3 regions of the Sphingomonas sp. BK481 genome follow, and region 2 is predicted to be linked to each of the others. Evidence: predicted binding sites of a transcription regulator. Region 2 holds the regulator's gene; each other region holds the start of a gene.

Region 1 (5,038 bases), on a different contig from region 2:
TCAAGGCGCTCAAAGGAATCGGCGTCCGGCTCGCGCTCGACGATTTCGGCACCGGCTATTCGTCGCTCGGCTATTTGCGCACCGCGCCGTTCGACAAGATCAAGATCGACCAGTCGTTCGTGAAGGGCGCGGCCGAGCCCGGCAACCGCAATGCCGCGATCATCAAGGCGATCGTCATGCTCGCTGACACGCTCGGCATGGAGACGACCGCGGAGGGCGTCGAGCTGCAGGACGAGATCGCGCTGGTCCGCGATCTCGGCTGCAGCCATATCCAGGGCTATGTCTATGGCCGCCCGGTCCTCAACGAAGTGGTGATGGAACAGCTTGCCACCGCCGCGGGGGTGGCGACGGCCGCCGGGTTCAAGACTAGCCGTGCGCCGCGCGTGCGGATGCTGCGCTCGGCGCGGCTGCTGGTCGAGGACACGCTCGTCGATGTCCGCGTCCGCGACATCTCGACCAGCGGGGCGATGGTCGAGGGGCTGATGGTCCGCGGCGATCCGACCGGGGCCGGGGTCTCGATCGAGCTCGTCGATGGGCAGATGATCGGCGCGCAGATTCGCTGGCTGCGCGACGGCCGCGCCGGGCTCGCCTTCGATCATCCGGTCGATATCGAACGGCTCGGCCCCCCGCCGCTGGTCCGCGGGATGCGCCGCGCGGGCTGACCGCGGGCGCGCGCGGCTCGCTCGAAAATATTTCGAAAGGCGCGAAATCCGCTTGCGTATCGCGAACCCGGCGCAGATCCACGCGTCGCGCCGCCGCCGCTGCCTCGCGATACCCCCATCGACCCCGGGCAGGGCCGCAACGGGCCAACTAGCGGCTTGCACCCGCTGCGGGATTGGCACAGTATCTGGGGGCTACTTACAGCGGCAGGCCCTATCTCTGGTAGAACATGGTGCGCCCCTCGGGCTGCCACCCTGATTGTCGACAGGCGTGACCACGCGCTGCCGATCAGTTTTTGTTCTGCTTTTGATCTGCCCGATGATAGCATGGGATATGCTCCCGATTCGAACGATTACAGAATTTTAGGAGCGGTCTTTTGGATTTCAGAGACAGCAGCCGGGATAGCGACATGACGACCGACACCATCGAACAGACCCTCGACACGCCCGCAGCAGAGGCCCCCAAGGCGCCGCGTCAAGCGCAGGACAGCCATTCCGTGCGCGCGCAGATCTACCCGGTCGAGGTCGATCACAGCCGCGACGCGCTGCTGACCGAATTCGGCAAGGAGACGCTGAAGGACCGCTATCTGCTCCCGGGCGAGAGCTATCAGGATCTGTTCGTCCGCGTCGCGTCTGCGTACGCCGATGACGCCGGCCACGCGCAGCGCCTCTACGACGCGATCTCGAAGCTCTGGTTCATGCCCGCCACCCCCGTTCTCTCGAACGGCGGCACCGGTCGCGGCCTGCCGATCTCCTGCTATCTCAACTCGGTCCCCGACAGCCTCGGCGGCATCGTCGACACCTGGAACGAGAATGTCTGGCTCGCCTCGCGCGGCGGCGGCATCGGCACCTATTGGGGCAATGTCCGCGGCATCGGCGAGCCGGTCGGCCTGAACGGCAAGACCAGCGGCATCATCCCGTTCGTCCGCGTCATGGATTCGCTCACCCTCGCCATCTCGCAGGGGTCGCTGCGCCGCGGTTCGGCCGCGGTGTACCTCGACGTCTCGCACCCCGAGATCGAGGAATTCCTCGAGATCCGCAAACCCTCGGGCGATTTCAACCGCAAGGCGCTGAACCTCCACCACGGCGTGCTGATCACCGACGCGTTCATGGAGGCGGTGCGCAACGGCGAGGAATGGCATCTGCGGTCGCCGAAGGACCAGGCGATCCGCGCCACCGTCGACGCGCGCTCGCTGTTCCAGAAGCTCGTCGAGACGCGTCTCCAGACCGGCGAGCCCTACATCGTCTTTGCCGATCACGTGAACAAGGCGATGCCCAAGCATCACCGCGAACTCGGCCTCAAGGTCTCGACCTCGAACCTGTGCTCGGAAATCACGCTGCCGACCGGCAAGGATCATCTCGGCAACGAGCGGACCGCGGTCTGCTGCCTGTCGTCGCTGAACCTCGAAACCTGGGATCAGTGGAAGGACGAGAAGGGCCTGATCGAGGACGTGATGCGCTTCCTCGACAACGTGCTCCAGGATTATATCGACCGCCACGAGCCCGGCATGGAACGCGCCGCCTATTCGGCCGGCCGCGAGCGTTCGGTCGGCCTCGGCGTCATGGGCTTCCACAGCTTCCTCCAGGCACGTGGCATCCCGTTCGAGGGCGCGATGGCGAAGTCATGGAACCTGCGGATGTTCAAGCACATCAACGCGCAGGCGAATGAAGCCTCGATGCAGCTCGCGATCGAGCGCGGGCCCTGCCCCGACGCCGCCGATGTCGGCGCGATGGAGCGGTTCAGCTGCAAGATGGCGATCGCACCGACCGCGTCGATCAGCATCATCTGCGGCGGCACGTCGGCGTGCATCGAGCCGATCCCGGCGAACATCTACACGCACAAGACGCTCTCGGGCAGCTTCTCGATCAAGAACCCGTATCTCGAGAAGATGCTCGCCGAGAAGTCGAAGAACTCCGACGCGGTGTGGAACTCGATCCTCGAACAGGGCGGTTCGGTCCAGCATCTCGACTTCCTCTCGACCGAGGAAAAGGACTGCTACAAGACGTCGTTCGAGATCGACCAGCGCTGGCTGCTCGAACTCGCCGCGGACCGCACGCCCTATATCGACCAGGCGCAGTCGCTGAACCTGTTCATCCCCGCGGACGTCGAAAAGTGGGACCTGCTGATGCTCCACTTCCGCGCCTGGGAGCTCGGCATCAAGTCGCTCTATTATCTCCGCTCCAAGTCGGTGCAGCGCGCCGGCTTCGCGGGCGGGGTCGAGGCGGACAACACCATCGACCTGCGTCAGATCGACGTGGAATCGAAGGATTATGACGAGTGCCTCGCCTGCCAGTAAGCCCCCGACCCATCACCGTGGCGGGCCCGCCCGCCGCCTGATCGAACAGCCTGTCGCGCCTCTCGCGCGACAGGCTTTTTCGTTGGCGCGCGGCCTAGGTCCAAAGCGGGCCGGTCTGCGGCTTGTCGCCCCCGTGCGCGCGGCCTAGCCCGGTCGCCGGGACAGCGCGCTGGGGGGCGTCGATGGGGACAAGGCTCGCGACGCGTCTGGCGATCATGCTGCTGGCCCTCACGCCAGCGCCACCCGCCGCCGCCCGCCAGAGAAGCGCGCAGAAGACCGGCTTCACGCTGCCCCCCGGCAGCGGCAGGACCATCCTCCTGATCCGCCCGAGCATACGCGTCGGCGCGCGCTCGACCGGCGGGATGTTCGAACCCAATGGCGACTGGACCGACCAGGCCCGCCGGAACATCGAGACCGCGCTCGCCGCGCAGCAACAGGCGCTCGGCAACCGCGTGATTCCCGCGCCCGTAGCGGACGGCGATGCGGCGCGGCTCGTGGCGGACTATGCCGCGCTGTTCGCCGCGGTCTCGCAATCGGTGATCCGCTATCAGTTCTTCGCCGGCGACCGGCTGCCGACCAAGAAACGGGCGACGCAGGCCGGGCGCTTCGACTGGACGCTCGGGCCCGGCATCATGCGGCTGCCCGGTGCGCGCGACGCCGATTACGCGCTCTTCCTCAGCACCAGCGACGCCTATGGCTCGACCGGGCGCAAGCTGCTGCAGATCGTCGCGATGCTCGGGCCCGGCATCCCGATCAGCGCGGGCGAACATGCGGGCTATGCCGGGCTGGTCGATCTGCGGACGGGCGATCTGCTCTGGCTCAACGCCGACCGGGCGATGGGTGGCGACCTGCGCACCCCCGAAGGGGCCGCCCGCCGCGTCCAGCAGTTGCTCGCCGATTTCCCCGGCAGCACCCCCGCCCCCCGATGACCGTCACCGCGCTCGCCCTCGCCCTGCTCGCCGCGACCGCCCCCGCCCCGCCCCCCTATGCCGGCGCCTATCAACCGGTCGGCGTCGACGAGATCGGCGCCTGGGCCGAGGCGGACGAGGATGAGCGGCAACTCGCGTCGTCGCCGCTGCTGATCCGCGACGCTGGGCTTAACGCCTATGTCCGCCGCGCGCTCTGCGACACGGTCGGCGCGGCGCGCTGCGCCGGCGTGCGGGTCTATGTCCTGCGCGTGCCTTTGTTCAACGCGAGCATGGCGGCGAACGGGACGATGCGCGTGTTCAGCGGGCTGCTGCTCCGCGCCCGCAGCGAGGCGGAGCTCGGCGCGGTGCTCGGGCATGAATTCGGCCATTTCGAACGCCGCCACACGCTCGCGCAGTTCCGGGCGCAGCGTACCGGATCCGACCTGCTCGGCTGGGGCGCGGTGCTCGCCGCAATGGTCCCCGATGCCGATCTGCGCCGCCGCTTCGCCACGCTCGGCCGATCGGTCTACGGCGCACTCTACCGCTTCTCGCGCGATCAGGAACGCGAGGCCGACCGGCTCGGGATCGGCTATCTCAACGCCAGCCGCCTCCGCCCCCAGGCCGCCGCGCAGCTGTGGCAGAACGCGATCGCCGAGGCCGGGGCTTCCGCGGTTGCGCGCGGCGCGCACCGGCCGCGGCTCGACCGCATCGGCTTCTACGCCTCGCATCCGCCAGAAGCCGAACGCGCCGCCACGCTCGATGCGCTCGCCCTGCCCGACGCGACGGACCGCGACGACGGCGCCGACCGCCATGCCGACGCGCTCGCGCCCTGGCTGCCGCTGTTCCTCGACGACCAGATCAAGCTCAACGACTTCGGCGCCAGCGCCTATCTGATCGCTGCCTGTGCGACGCGCGGCTGGACCGCGGCACTGTGGCGCGCACGCGGCGATCTGTACCGCGCCCGCGGCAACCCCCGCGACCTCGTCAACGCCGCACACTTCTACGCGCAAGCCACCGCGCTCGACCCTAGCCTCGCCGCCGCACAGCGCGGGCTGGGACTGGCGCTGGTCCGGACCGGTCGCCTCGCGGAGGGACAGGCCGCGCTACGCCGCTATCTCGCGCTCGACCCCGCCGCGGGCGATGCGGGGATGATCGCGGCACTGATCGCCGCCCC
Region 2 (5,038 bases):
CGTCGCCGTCCCAGTCGATCCCCAGCCAGCGCATCCCGTCGATGATCGCGTCGATCGCCGGCTGGGTCGACCGCACGCGGTCGGTATCCTCGATACGCAGCAGGAATTTGCCGCCATTCGCCTTGGCGAACAGCCAGTTGAACAACGCCGTGCGCGCGCCGCCAAGATGCAGGAACCCCGTCGGCGACGGAGCGAAACGAGTAACCACGGGTGCGGCCGAAACGACGGCATCCGTATCAGATATTGCGCCCAACCGCGGGTGCTCCCAGACTGTAGAAACGATGGCCGGATCAGCCGTCGCCGCCTCTAGCATGCGTCCCCGGCGGCGACAAATGGGCGTGCCGCCCTGGATGGCGGAGCCCGGCCGGGCGATCGAACGCTGGCTGGAGGCAGAGCGCGACCAGCTCATAACCTGGTTGCCGGTCGGGCTTGGCGGCGGCATCGCGCTGTGGTTCGTGCTGCCCGATCCCGTGGCATGGGGCACCGCGATCCTTTTGCTGGCCGCTGGCGGTTTGGCCGGACTTGCGGTGGGGCGCGGCGGGCGTGCGGCGCGGATGCTCGCGATCGGCGCGATTGCGGCGGCGCTCGGCATCGGGCTGATCTGGGTGCGATCGGACCGCGTGGCGGCACCGGTGCTCGCGGGGCCGATTTTCGTGCAGCTGTCGGCGCGGGTCGAGACGATCGAACCGCTCGTCGCGCGTCGACTGGTGCGGTTGACGGTGCGGCCGGTCGGGCCGGGGCAGGACGCCGATGGCGCACCGGTTGCGTTGCCAGGCCGCGTCCGCATCAACCTGGCAGAGGCGGATGCGCCAGTGACGCTGGGGATCGGCGCGACGATAAGGCTGCGCGCTCGACTCATGCCGCCGCCCTTGCCCGCGGTACCCGGCGCCTATGACTTTGCGCGCGTCGCCTGGTTCAGCGGGATCGGCGCGACGGGGCGGGGCTTTTCTCCGGTCGAGGTGACGATGCCGGGCCGCGGCGGCGCTGGGGTCCGGGTGGCCTTGTCGCGGCATATCGTTGCGCAACTCGACGGGAGCGCGGGCGGGATCGCGGCGGCGCTGGCGACCGGCGACGTCGGCGCGATCAGCGACGCGGATGCGGAGGCGATGCGCCGCGCCGGGCTGGCGCACCTCCTGTCGGTGAGCGGCCTCCACATCACCGCCGCGGTCGCAGCTACGATGCTGATCGTGCTGCGGCTGCTGGCGCTCAGCCCGTGGCTCGCGCTGCACACGCGGCTGCCATTGATTGCCGCGCTTGCCGGTGCGGCGGCGGCGATCGGCTACACCGTGCTGACGGGCAGCCAGGTGCCGACGATCCGCTCGTGCATCGCGGCGTTGCTGGTGCTGGTCGCGCTGGCGATGGGGCGCGAGGCGATGACGTTGCGGCTGGTCGCGACGGGAGCGATCGCGGTGATGCTCGCGCTGCCCGAATCGCTCGCCGGGCCGAGCTTTCAATTGTCGTTTGCCGCGATCACCGCGATCATCGCGCTGCACGAGCATCCCGTCGTCCGTGCCACGTTCGCGCCGCATGACGAGGGCCGCGGCAGGCGCCTGTTGCGCGGCGCCGCGTCGCTGCTGCTGACCGGGCTCGTCGTCGAGACGGCGCTGATGCCGATCGCGGTCTATCATTTCCACAAGGCCGGGCTGTACGGCGCGGTCGCCAATATCGTCGCGATCCCGCTGACCACGTTCGTCGTGATGCCGTTCGAAGCGCTGGCGCTGCTGCTCGACACGATCGGGATTGGCGCGCCCGCCTGGTGGCTGGTGCAGCATGCGCTCGACGCGCTGCTGTGGCTCGCGCGCGGCGTGGCGCATGCACCGGGCGCGGTCCGCGCGCTGCCGGCGGTGCCCGACGGGGCGTTTGCCTTGATGGTCGGCGGCGGTGTGTGGATCGCGCTGTGGCGGACGCGGTGGCGACGGATCGGGATCCTGCCCTTGGCAGTCGGCGCGATCTGGGCGCTGATGACGCCGTCACCCGATATCCTTGTGACGGGCGATGGCCGTCACGTCGCGGTCCGGACCGCCGCCGGGCTCGCGCTGCTCCGCGATCAGGCGGGGGACTATGTCCGCGATACACTGGCGGAGAATGGCGGGGTCGACGGAGAACCGCTGTTGCTGGCGGATCAGCCCGACGCGCGGTGCAGCCGCGACCTGTGCTTGACGGATGTCGTCGCGCGGGGGCGGGCGTGGCGTGTGCTGGCGACGCGCAGCGTTTACCGGGTGCCGATCGCGGAGATGGTTGCCGCCTGCCGGCGCGCGGACATCGTCATCAGCGAGCGCGGGCTGCCGCGCGATTGTACGCCGCGATGGCTGAAGCTCGATCGATCGGTGCTCACGCGGACCGGGGGGATCGCCTTGACGCTGACCACAGGGCGGATGGTGACGGTGCTCAATCCGGGGGACCGGCACCCGTGGCGCGATCCTCCGACGGTGGCGCGGTCAACGCGACGGTTCGGGGCGGCGGGCGATCAGCATGGGGTCGCCGGACGTGCGGCGTCGGTCCGGTTTTAGGTGCCGGGTCGGGGGTGGTCAGGGCGATAGGTCGCGACTGGGAATGTCGGGTCATGATCCTGCGAAAGTGGGGCCTCCGATTGGGAGGGCCGCAATTCCGAAACGCGGACGATGGTGCCTGAGGCCGTTGGTCACGAACGCCACTGCCGGTTGCGTGGCGGTGATGACCGCCAGCGCTCCCCGGCATTTGTCAATCGTAGCGGCGCAGGATACCCGACAGCTTGCCCTGAACCCGGACCTGTGCGGGCGCATAACGCTGAGGGTCATAGGCACGGTTGGCCGGGTCGAGCCGGACCATCGCGCCTTCGCGGCGGAAATATTTGAGCGTCGCTTCGCTGTCCTCGATCAGCGCGACGACGATTTCGCCGTCGCGGGCGATCTCGGTACGGCGGATCAGCGCATAATCGCCGTCGAGGATGCCGGCTTCGACCATCGAGTCCCCCGAAACCTCCAGCGCATAATGCTCGCCGGTGCCGAGCAATGCGGCCGGAACGGCGAGCATCGAACTGCCTTCAAAGGCTTCGATCGGGACGCCGGCGGCGATCCGGCCGTGCAGCGGGATCTCGACGACGTCGTTCGCCGCGATGCGGGCGGGCGACGCGGGCGTGGCGCTGGCCGTGTCCGGCGCAGATACGGTGCTGGCCGATGCCTTAGCCTCCGACTTCGGCCCCGACTTCGCCGCAGTTTGTGCGATTGCCGCCTCCGGACGCTCGGGCATCCTTAGCACTTCGAGCGCGCGCGCCCGGTTGGGCAGGCGCCGGATGAAGTTGCGCTCCTCAAGCGCGCTGATCAGACGGTGCACGCCCGATTTCGATTTCAGGTCGAGCGCGTCCTTCATCTCCTCGAACGAGGGCGACACGCCCGTCTCGGCGAGGCGGTCATTGATGAAGCAGACAAGCTCGTGCTGCTTGCGCGTGAGCATAACGGTTCTCCGTCCGGAACAGACGAGGAACTTCTATGGAACACTTGCAGCTTCGTCAAGCGGTGACGTCACGCGATGACGAGGATTTCCGCCGAGTCGCCCGCCCTTGCCGCCGGCGCGTCGCCGTCGCGGACGATCAGGCAGGACGAGCGGGCGAGCGTCAGCAGCATCGAGCTGTCCTGGATGGTCGAGGCATAGGCGCGGCCGTCGCGCAGTTCGGCGCGCATATAGTCGGTCCGCGACTGGTTGGGCGGAAGATCCTCGCCGAGCAGCGCGTGCGTCGTCTGCGGCAGGGGATCGCGCGCGCCGAGCATGTGCGCGACGACGGGGCGGACGAAGAGGATGGCGGTGACGAAGGCGGAGACCGGGTTGCCCGGCAGGCCGAGCAGCATCATCCGCCCGAGCGCGCCCGCCATCATCGGCTTGCCCGGGCGCAGCGCGATCCGCCAGAAGTCGATCGTCCCGCCCGCCGCCTCGATCGCGGGGCGCACGAGGTCGTGATCGCCGACCGACGCCCCCCCCGTGGTCACGAGCAGATCGGCATCGACCCCGGCAAAGGCGTCACGCAGCGTGTCGAGCCGGTCGGGGAGAATTCCGAGATCGATAATGTCGACGGGCAGGTCGGCGAGCATCGCGGCGAGCATGATGCCGTTTGATTCCGGTAGCGGGACGGGGTCGCTGGTCGAGCCGGGCGGAACGAGCTCGTCCCCCGTCGCGGCGACCGCGACGCGCAGCCGGCGGCCGACCGACAGCGTGCCGTGTCCGCCGGTCGCAGCGACCGCGATGCGCGCGGGCGTCAGCCGGTCGCCGGCCGCGATCAGCCGGGTGCCGGTCGCGAAGTCGAGCCCCTTGCGGCGCGTGTTGCGTCCCTCGAAGGCGGGGCCTTCGCCGTCGAGCATCAGCCGGTCGCCGTCGCGCGCGGCTTCCTCCTGGACGAGCACCGTGTCGGCGCCTGCCGGCATCGCCGCGCCGGTGAAGATGCGCGTCGCCTGTCCCGCGTCGACTAAACCGGTGAAGGGGCGGCCGGCCGCGCTCTCGCCGATGACCGTCCACGGCCCGGGCAGATCGGCGTAGCGGATCGCATAGCCGTCCATCGCCGAGAGGTCGGTCGCGGGCTGGGTGCGGCGGGCGAGAATGTCCTCCGCCGCCCATCGACCCATCGCCGAGCGCAGCGGCACGGTTTCGGCCGGCACGCGCGAGGCCATGGCGAAGAGGCGGGACTGGGCTTCGGCGACGGGGACGAGAGGGCGCATGCGGGCTCCGTTCAGCGGGGCGATGAAGGTCTGCGCTGCTCGCACGAAAGCCGCGGGGCGGAAAGCGGGCAACGCCGCGACCGGCAGGACACCGGTCGGTTACGCGATCAACGTACGAGGTACGGCAGACGTTGCGGTGAAATGGGACGACATGCCCTGCGTTGCGCCGCACGCAAATCCTGTCGTCAGCGCGGGCAAAACGCGCTAGCCCTGTGGCGCAGGTCCGACGCAAGCCGGATCCGCACAGATCGCGTCGGTGCCCCTCGGGGCTTGAATGGGAATGCGGTGCGGGGTTTGCCCCAAGACCGCAGCTGTCCCTGCAACTGTAAGCGGCGAGCGACACGCACGCGCCC
Region 3 (5,038 bases), on a different contig from region 2:
CTCGCCAAAGGGGACGCGCAGGGCGGCGCGATCCTCGTGGTCGCCATCGATCGGGGCGCCCTGCCCCGCCTGCTCGAGCGCGGAATCGGCGCCGACGGGCGAACGGCGCTGATCGACTCGACTCCGGCCGAAGATCTCGACGGCTATTGGCGTCGACGGCGGTCGAGCGATCCGGATCTCTGGGTGATCGAGGTGGATGTCGCAGCGGCGGAACGGTTCGCCGCTGAAACGATCCTGGCCGATTGACTCCAAAGTCCCCCCGATAGAGGGGATATTCAACATTGATTGGCGTTGTGCTGGGACGGGTGCGATCCGGATCAGTTACGCAGTCGGGGGGATGCCTGGACGATCGGCTCGTACGATTGGTTCCGTGGTCCAACCGCATCTGAATAAGTTTGAATGACGATTTTGCAGCGGGCCGCAACGATTGCGGTCATGACCTTCTCTCTCGCCGGCCTGTTCGGCAACAGCGCGCCCAGCCAAGCGACCGGCGTCGATCGCTCGACCGCCAGCCTTACCGCACTCGCAAATCTAAACGCCCTCTCCTCTCAGAATGTTCCGCAGACCGTTCCCGCCGTGACGCCCGTCACCGCCGTCGAGCCCGCTGCACAGACCGCCGTCCAGACGTCGGCCGAAATCGAAGACGAAGAATTCGAAACGCTCGCTCAGGCCGTTGCCGCGCAGGATAGCGCCGCCGCCGACGAAGCGCTCCAGTGCCTTGCCGGCGCCATCTATTTTGAATCCAAGGGCGAGCCGCTCACCGGTCAGCTCGCCGTTGCCGAAGTCATCATCAACCGCGCCAAGTCGGGTCGCTTCCCGGCCGACGTCTGCGACGTCGTCAAGCAGCGCGGCCAGTTCAGCTTTGTCCGTGGCGGCCAGATCCCCGCGATCAACAAGGGCACGTCGTACCGCACCGCCATCGCCGTCGCGAAGGTCGCACTGGCCGATGCGTGGAACAGCCCGGCTGAGAAGGCGCTGTATTTCAACACCGCCGATCGCCGCCCAGCAGGCCGCGTGATCAAGGTCGCTTCGATCGGCAACCACGTCTTCTATCGCTGATCGACAGCCGATCCGGACAGGATCCGGTTCATGATCAGCATCCCATCTGCATCGCCAACGCTATAAACAATCCGTGAACGCGCTTGCGTCGTTCGCGGATTGTTCTATTTCTGGCGCATGCTCGACAGCCCCCCGGACTCCTGCATCGACGAACCCGGATCGCCCTTATGTGCCGCCGATGTGGCACGTGGCGTGATCCGGATGTTGTTGCGTCACGACCTGACCGCGATGGCGGAGGTTCCTCTCGACGGGGGGCGTCGCGCCGATCTGATGGCGATCGATGCCCGCGGGCAGATCGTCGTCGTCGAGATCAAGGTGTCGCGCGCGGACCTGGTCGGGGATGGCAAATGGCCTGAGTATCTCGGGCATTGCGATCGCTATTTCTGGGCGGTGCCGGCCGGGTTCGACATGCGGCCGCTGCAGGGGGCGGCGTTTCTGCCCGAACGTACCGGGATCATCGTCGCCGATCGCTATGACGCCGCGATCGTCCGCGAGGCGCATACGACCCCCCTGCCCGCGCATGTCCGCAAGCGCTGCACGCTGGCCTTCGCCAGACGCGCCGCACGCCGCCTGATCGCACAGGTCGATCCCGACGCCGCCGGTCTCGCCTTCTGATCCGGCTGGCGGCTGATCCTCACGATACGCGGCAGGATCAGCCGCCCGGCGACGTGATCGTCAGAATTTCGGCCCCGCGACCGCCTTGCGGGTCTTCTTCGGCGCATCGGCCAGCAGCTTGGTCACCACGACGTTGCGGCCGTCCTGCTTGGCATAATCGCGCGCCGACATGCCGGCGATGATATCGGCCTGATCGGGGTCGGCGTTTTCGTTGAGTAGCACGCGGATCATGGCAACGTCGCGGCGCTGAACGGCGCGGATCAACGGAGTCTCTCCTGCCGAATTGGCAAGATTCGGATTGGCGCCGGCGGCGGTCAGGATCGGGATCATGTCGGTCTGGCCGAGCGTCACCGCGAGGAGCAGCGGCGTGTTGCCCTTGCCGTCGCGCAGATTGGCGTCGGCGCCTTTCTGCAGCAGGAACCGCAGATAGGTCTCGTCGGCGCGTTTGATGACGATGTGCAGTGCGCCCTCGCCTGTCGAGACGTCGCGTGCATTGACGATGCTGCTGCCCGGACGTCCGAGCATTTCGAGGACTTCGTTGTTCTTTGACTCGCGCACCGCGTTCAGGAATTTATAGCCTTCCGACTGGTTCTGCGCGTGTGCGACACGCGGGGCGATCACGGTGGCTGCGGGAAGCGCGATCACGGCTCCCATCAACAGGGCGCCCATGGTCTTGGCGCCCGTCGTCAGGGCGGGGCACTGGCGGATATACGACATCGATAGATCCTCGGGACGCGGGTGATGTGCGACGCTTGCGCCGCACGGGCTAACAGATCAAGGCTGGCTGTATCATGACCAATCGACGCCCCGCCCTTCTCGCCGCCCTCGCGCTCGCGGCGTGCAGCCCCTCTGCGCCCGATACGAGCGCGGCGCCCGCGACGCCGCCGCTTGCCGGGGCGCGGATCGGCGGGCCGTTCACGCTCGTCGATCAGGACGGGCAACAGGTCAGCGACCGCCGGTTCGCAGGCAAATACCGGATCATGTATTTCGGCTACACCTTCTGTCCCGATGTCTGTCCGACCGACATGCAGACGATCGGCGGCGCGATGAAACTGCTCGAGGCCAGCGACCCGGCGCTCGCGGCGCGGATCGTGCCGATCTTCGTGACCGTCGATCCGACGCGTGACACGCCTGCGGTCGTCAAGCAGTTTGTCACCGCCTTTCATCCGCGCGTCGTCGGGCTCACCGGCAGTCCCGCGGCGATCGAGACCGTAAAGAAGGAATTCGCGATCTTCTCGGCCAAGGGGGATGCCGCGCCCGGTGGCGGCTACCTCGTAAATCACTCGCGTCAGGCCTATCTGATGGATCCGGACGGCAAGCCTCTCGCGCTGCTGCCACAGGATAAGGGACCACAGGCCTTGGCCGACGACATCAAGCGCTGGGCCCGATGAGCGCCAGATTCTGGGAAGACACGCCGATCGAGAAGCTCGATCGCGGCCAGTGGGAAGCCCTGTGCGACGGCTGCGGCAAATGCTGCATCCACAAGCTTGAGGACGAGGATACCGGCGAACTCGTCGCGACCAACGTGTCATGCCGGCTGCTCGACCGGCGCAGCGGGCAGTGTTCGGACTATCGTCACCGCCACGCCTATGTCGCCGAATGCGTGCGCCTCACGACGTCGAACGTCCGCGATATCGACTGGCTGCCCTCGACCTGCGCCTACCGCCTGCGCGCGGCGGGCGAGCAGCTTCCCGAGTGGCATTATCTCGTCTGCGGCGATCGCGAGGCGGTCCACCGCGCCAAACAGTCGGTCCGCGGCTGGACGATCAGCGAGGACGAGGCCGGCGAACTCGAATATCACGTGATCGACCGCGAACTCTGACGCGGTGATCGACGGTCTCGAGATCATCCGGCATCCGCGCGCACGCCGGGCACGGTTGTCGATCGATGCCGCCAGCGGCCGCGCCCGGCTCGTCCTGCCCAAGCGGGCGGCGCTCAAGCAGGCACTGGCCTGGGCGGAGGAGAAGGCGGACTGGATCGCGGAACAACGCGCGCGTCTGCCGCGGCCGCAGCCCTTCGTTCCCGGTGCGGTCGTGATGGTCGCCGATGAGCCGGTGACGATCGCATGGACCCCCGGCAGCCGCCGCACGGTGGTCCGCGACGGCGCGATCCTGTCGCTGTCCGGCCCCGTCGAGACGATTCCCCGCCGTGTTGAGGCATGGCTCAAGCGTACCGCGCTGGGCCTGCTGGACCAGGAAACCGCCGAATATGCCGCCAAGGCGGGGGTGAGCGTCACGCAGGTCGCGATCGGTGATGCCAGGGGCCGCTGGGGCAGCTGCGCGACGAGCGGGGTGATCCGCTACAGCTGGCGGCTGATCCTCGCCCCCGGCTTCGTACGGCGGGCAACGGTGGCGCATGAGGTCGCCCACCGCGTCCACATGAACCACGCGCCCGCCTTCCACGCGCTCGTCGCCGATCTCTATGGTGAGGACCCCACCCCTGCGCGGGTCTGGCTACGCACGCATGGCGCGGCGCTTCACTGGGTCGGTCGATCGTCCTGAAAGCGATCGCGCGAACTCTCGCGTGACCAGTCCCGCTGGGGCGCGCGCGGCTGCGGCGCGACGGGATCGCGCCGTGGTGCGTCCCGGCCCGTCACGCGGTCAATCCAGTCCTGGTTCAACTGCTGCTGCGGCACCTGCGGGGCCTGGTCGGACGGGTCCGCATCGGGGCGCGGTATCGGCTCGCCCGCCGGGGCATCGCTCGGCATATCCGGAACACCGCCAGGCTCGATCGGATTGCCGTTCTCGTCGACCATCATCTGGCCGTTGTCGGGCTGGCCGAAATAGCTCTCCTCATCGGGTTCGAGCTGCCATTCGGGCAGGGTCACCTGCGTCTCGAACTGCTCGATCGGGCGATTGGCCGTGGCTGGCTTCATGAACGCCGCCCAGGCGCGCGCCGGTGCCGTACCGCCGTGCAGTCCGGAGATCGGCTTGGCATCGTCGCGACCCATCCAGACGCCGGTGGTGATGCCGCTCGAGAAGCCGAGGAACCAGCCATCCTTCGACGAACTCGTCGTGCCCGTCTTCCCCGCCACCGGGCGGCCGATCTGCGCAGCGCGCCCGGTGCCGGTGTTGACCGCGGTCTGCAACAGGTCGGTCATCTCGGCGGCGACATAGGGGGCGACGAGGACGTGGCTGCGATCGACCTCATGCGTGTAGATCGTCTGGCCGTTCGCGGTCACGCGAGTGATGCCATAGGGGGTCACCGCGACGCCCTTGCTCGCGACGCTGGCAAAGGCACGCGTCATGTCGATCACGCGGACCTCCGACGTGCCCAGCACCATCGAGGGATGCGTGTTGACCGTCGTCGTGATCCCGAACCGCCGCGCCATGTCCGCGACCGTCGTGAAACCGACCTCCTGCCC

The links. Region 2 encodes LexA, which represses DNA repair genes until DNA is damaged. Its sites were predicted from a motif close to GTTCCNCNCTTGTTCT; they were not measured.
Region 1: the regulator LexA is predicted to act here: its motif matches at 958-973, upstream of FHY04_RS00465 (ribonucleoside-diphosphate reductase subunit alpha).
Region 3: the regulator LexA is predicted to act here: its motif matches at 1,150-1,165, upstream of FHY04_RS07250 (MmcB family DNA repair protein).

The regions. Positions count from the first base shown of each region.
Region 1 is NZ_JACIAP010000001.1:102,178-107,215, reverse strand. Features, by position in the region: gene FHY04_RS00470 (EAL domain-containing protein) at 1-662, shown strand, start outside; gene FHY04_RS00465 (ribonucleoside-diphosphate reductase subunit alpha) at 1,070-2,956, shown strand; gene FHY04_RS00460 (hypothetical protein) at 3,139-3,885, shown strand; gene FHY04_RS00455 (M48 family metallopeptidase) at 3,882-5,038, shown strand, end outside.
Region 2 is NZ_JACIAP010000004.1:223,361-228,398, reverse strand. Features, by position in the region: gene gltX (glutamate--tRNA ligase) at 1-313, opposite strand, end outside; gene FHY04_RS10145 (ComEC/Rec2 family competence protein) at 333-2,510, shown strand; gene lexA (transcriptional repressor LexA) at 2,701-3,432, opposite strand; gene glp (gephyrin-like molybdotransferase Glp) at 3,501-4,685, opposite strand; cobalamin riboswitch at 4,923-5,038, shown strand, end outside.
Region 3 is NZ_JACIAP010000003.1:207,376-212,413, forward strand. Features, by position in the region: gene FHY04_RS07240 (DUF1491 family protein) at 1-246, shown strand, start outside; gene FHY04_RS07245 (cell wall hydrolase) at 436-1,059, shown strand; gene FHY04_RS07250 (MmcB family DNA repair protein) at 1,177-1,674, shown strand; gene FHY04_RS07255 (ankyrin repeat domain-containing protein) at 1,735-2,391, opposite strand; gene FHY04_RS07260 (SCO family protein) at 2,466-3,065, shown strand; gene FHY04_RS07265 (YcgN family cysteine cluster protein) at 3,062-3,496, shown strand; gene FHY04_RS07270 (M48 family metallopeptidase) at 3,501-4,175, shown strand; gene FHY04_RS07275 (transglycosylase domain-containing protein) at 4,151-5,038, opposite strand, start outside.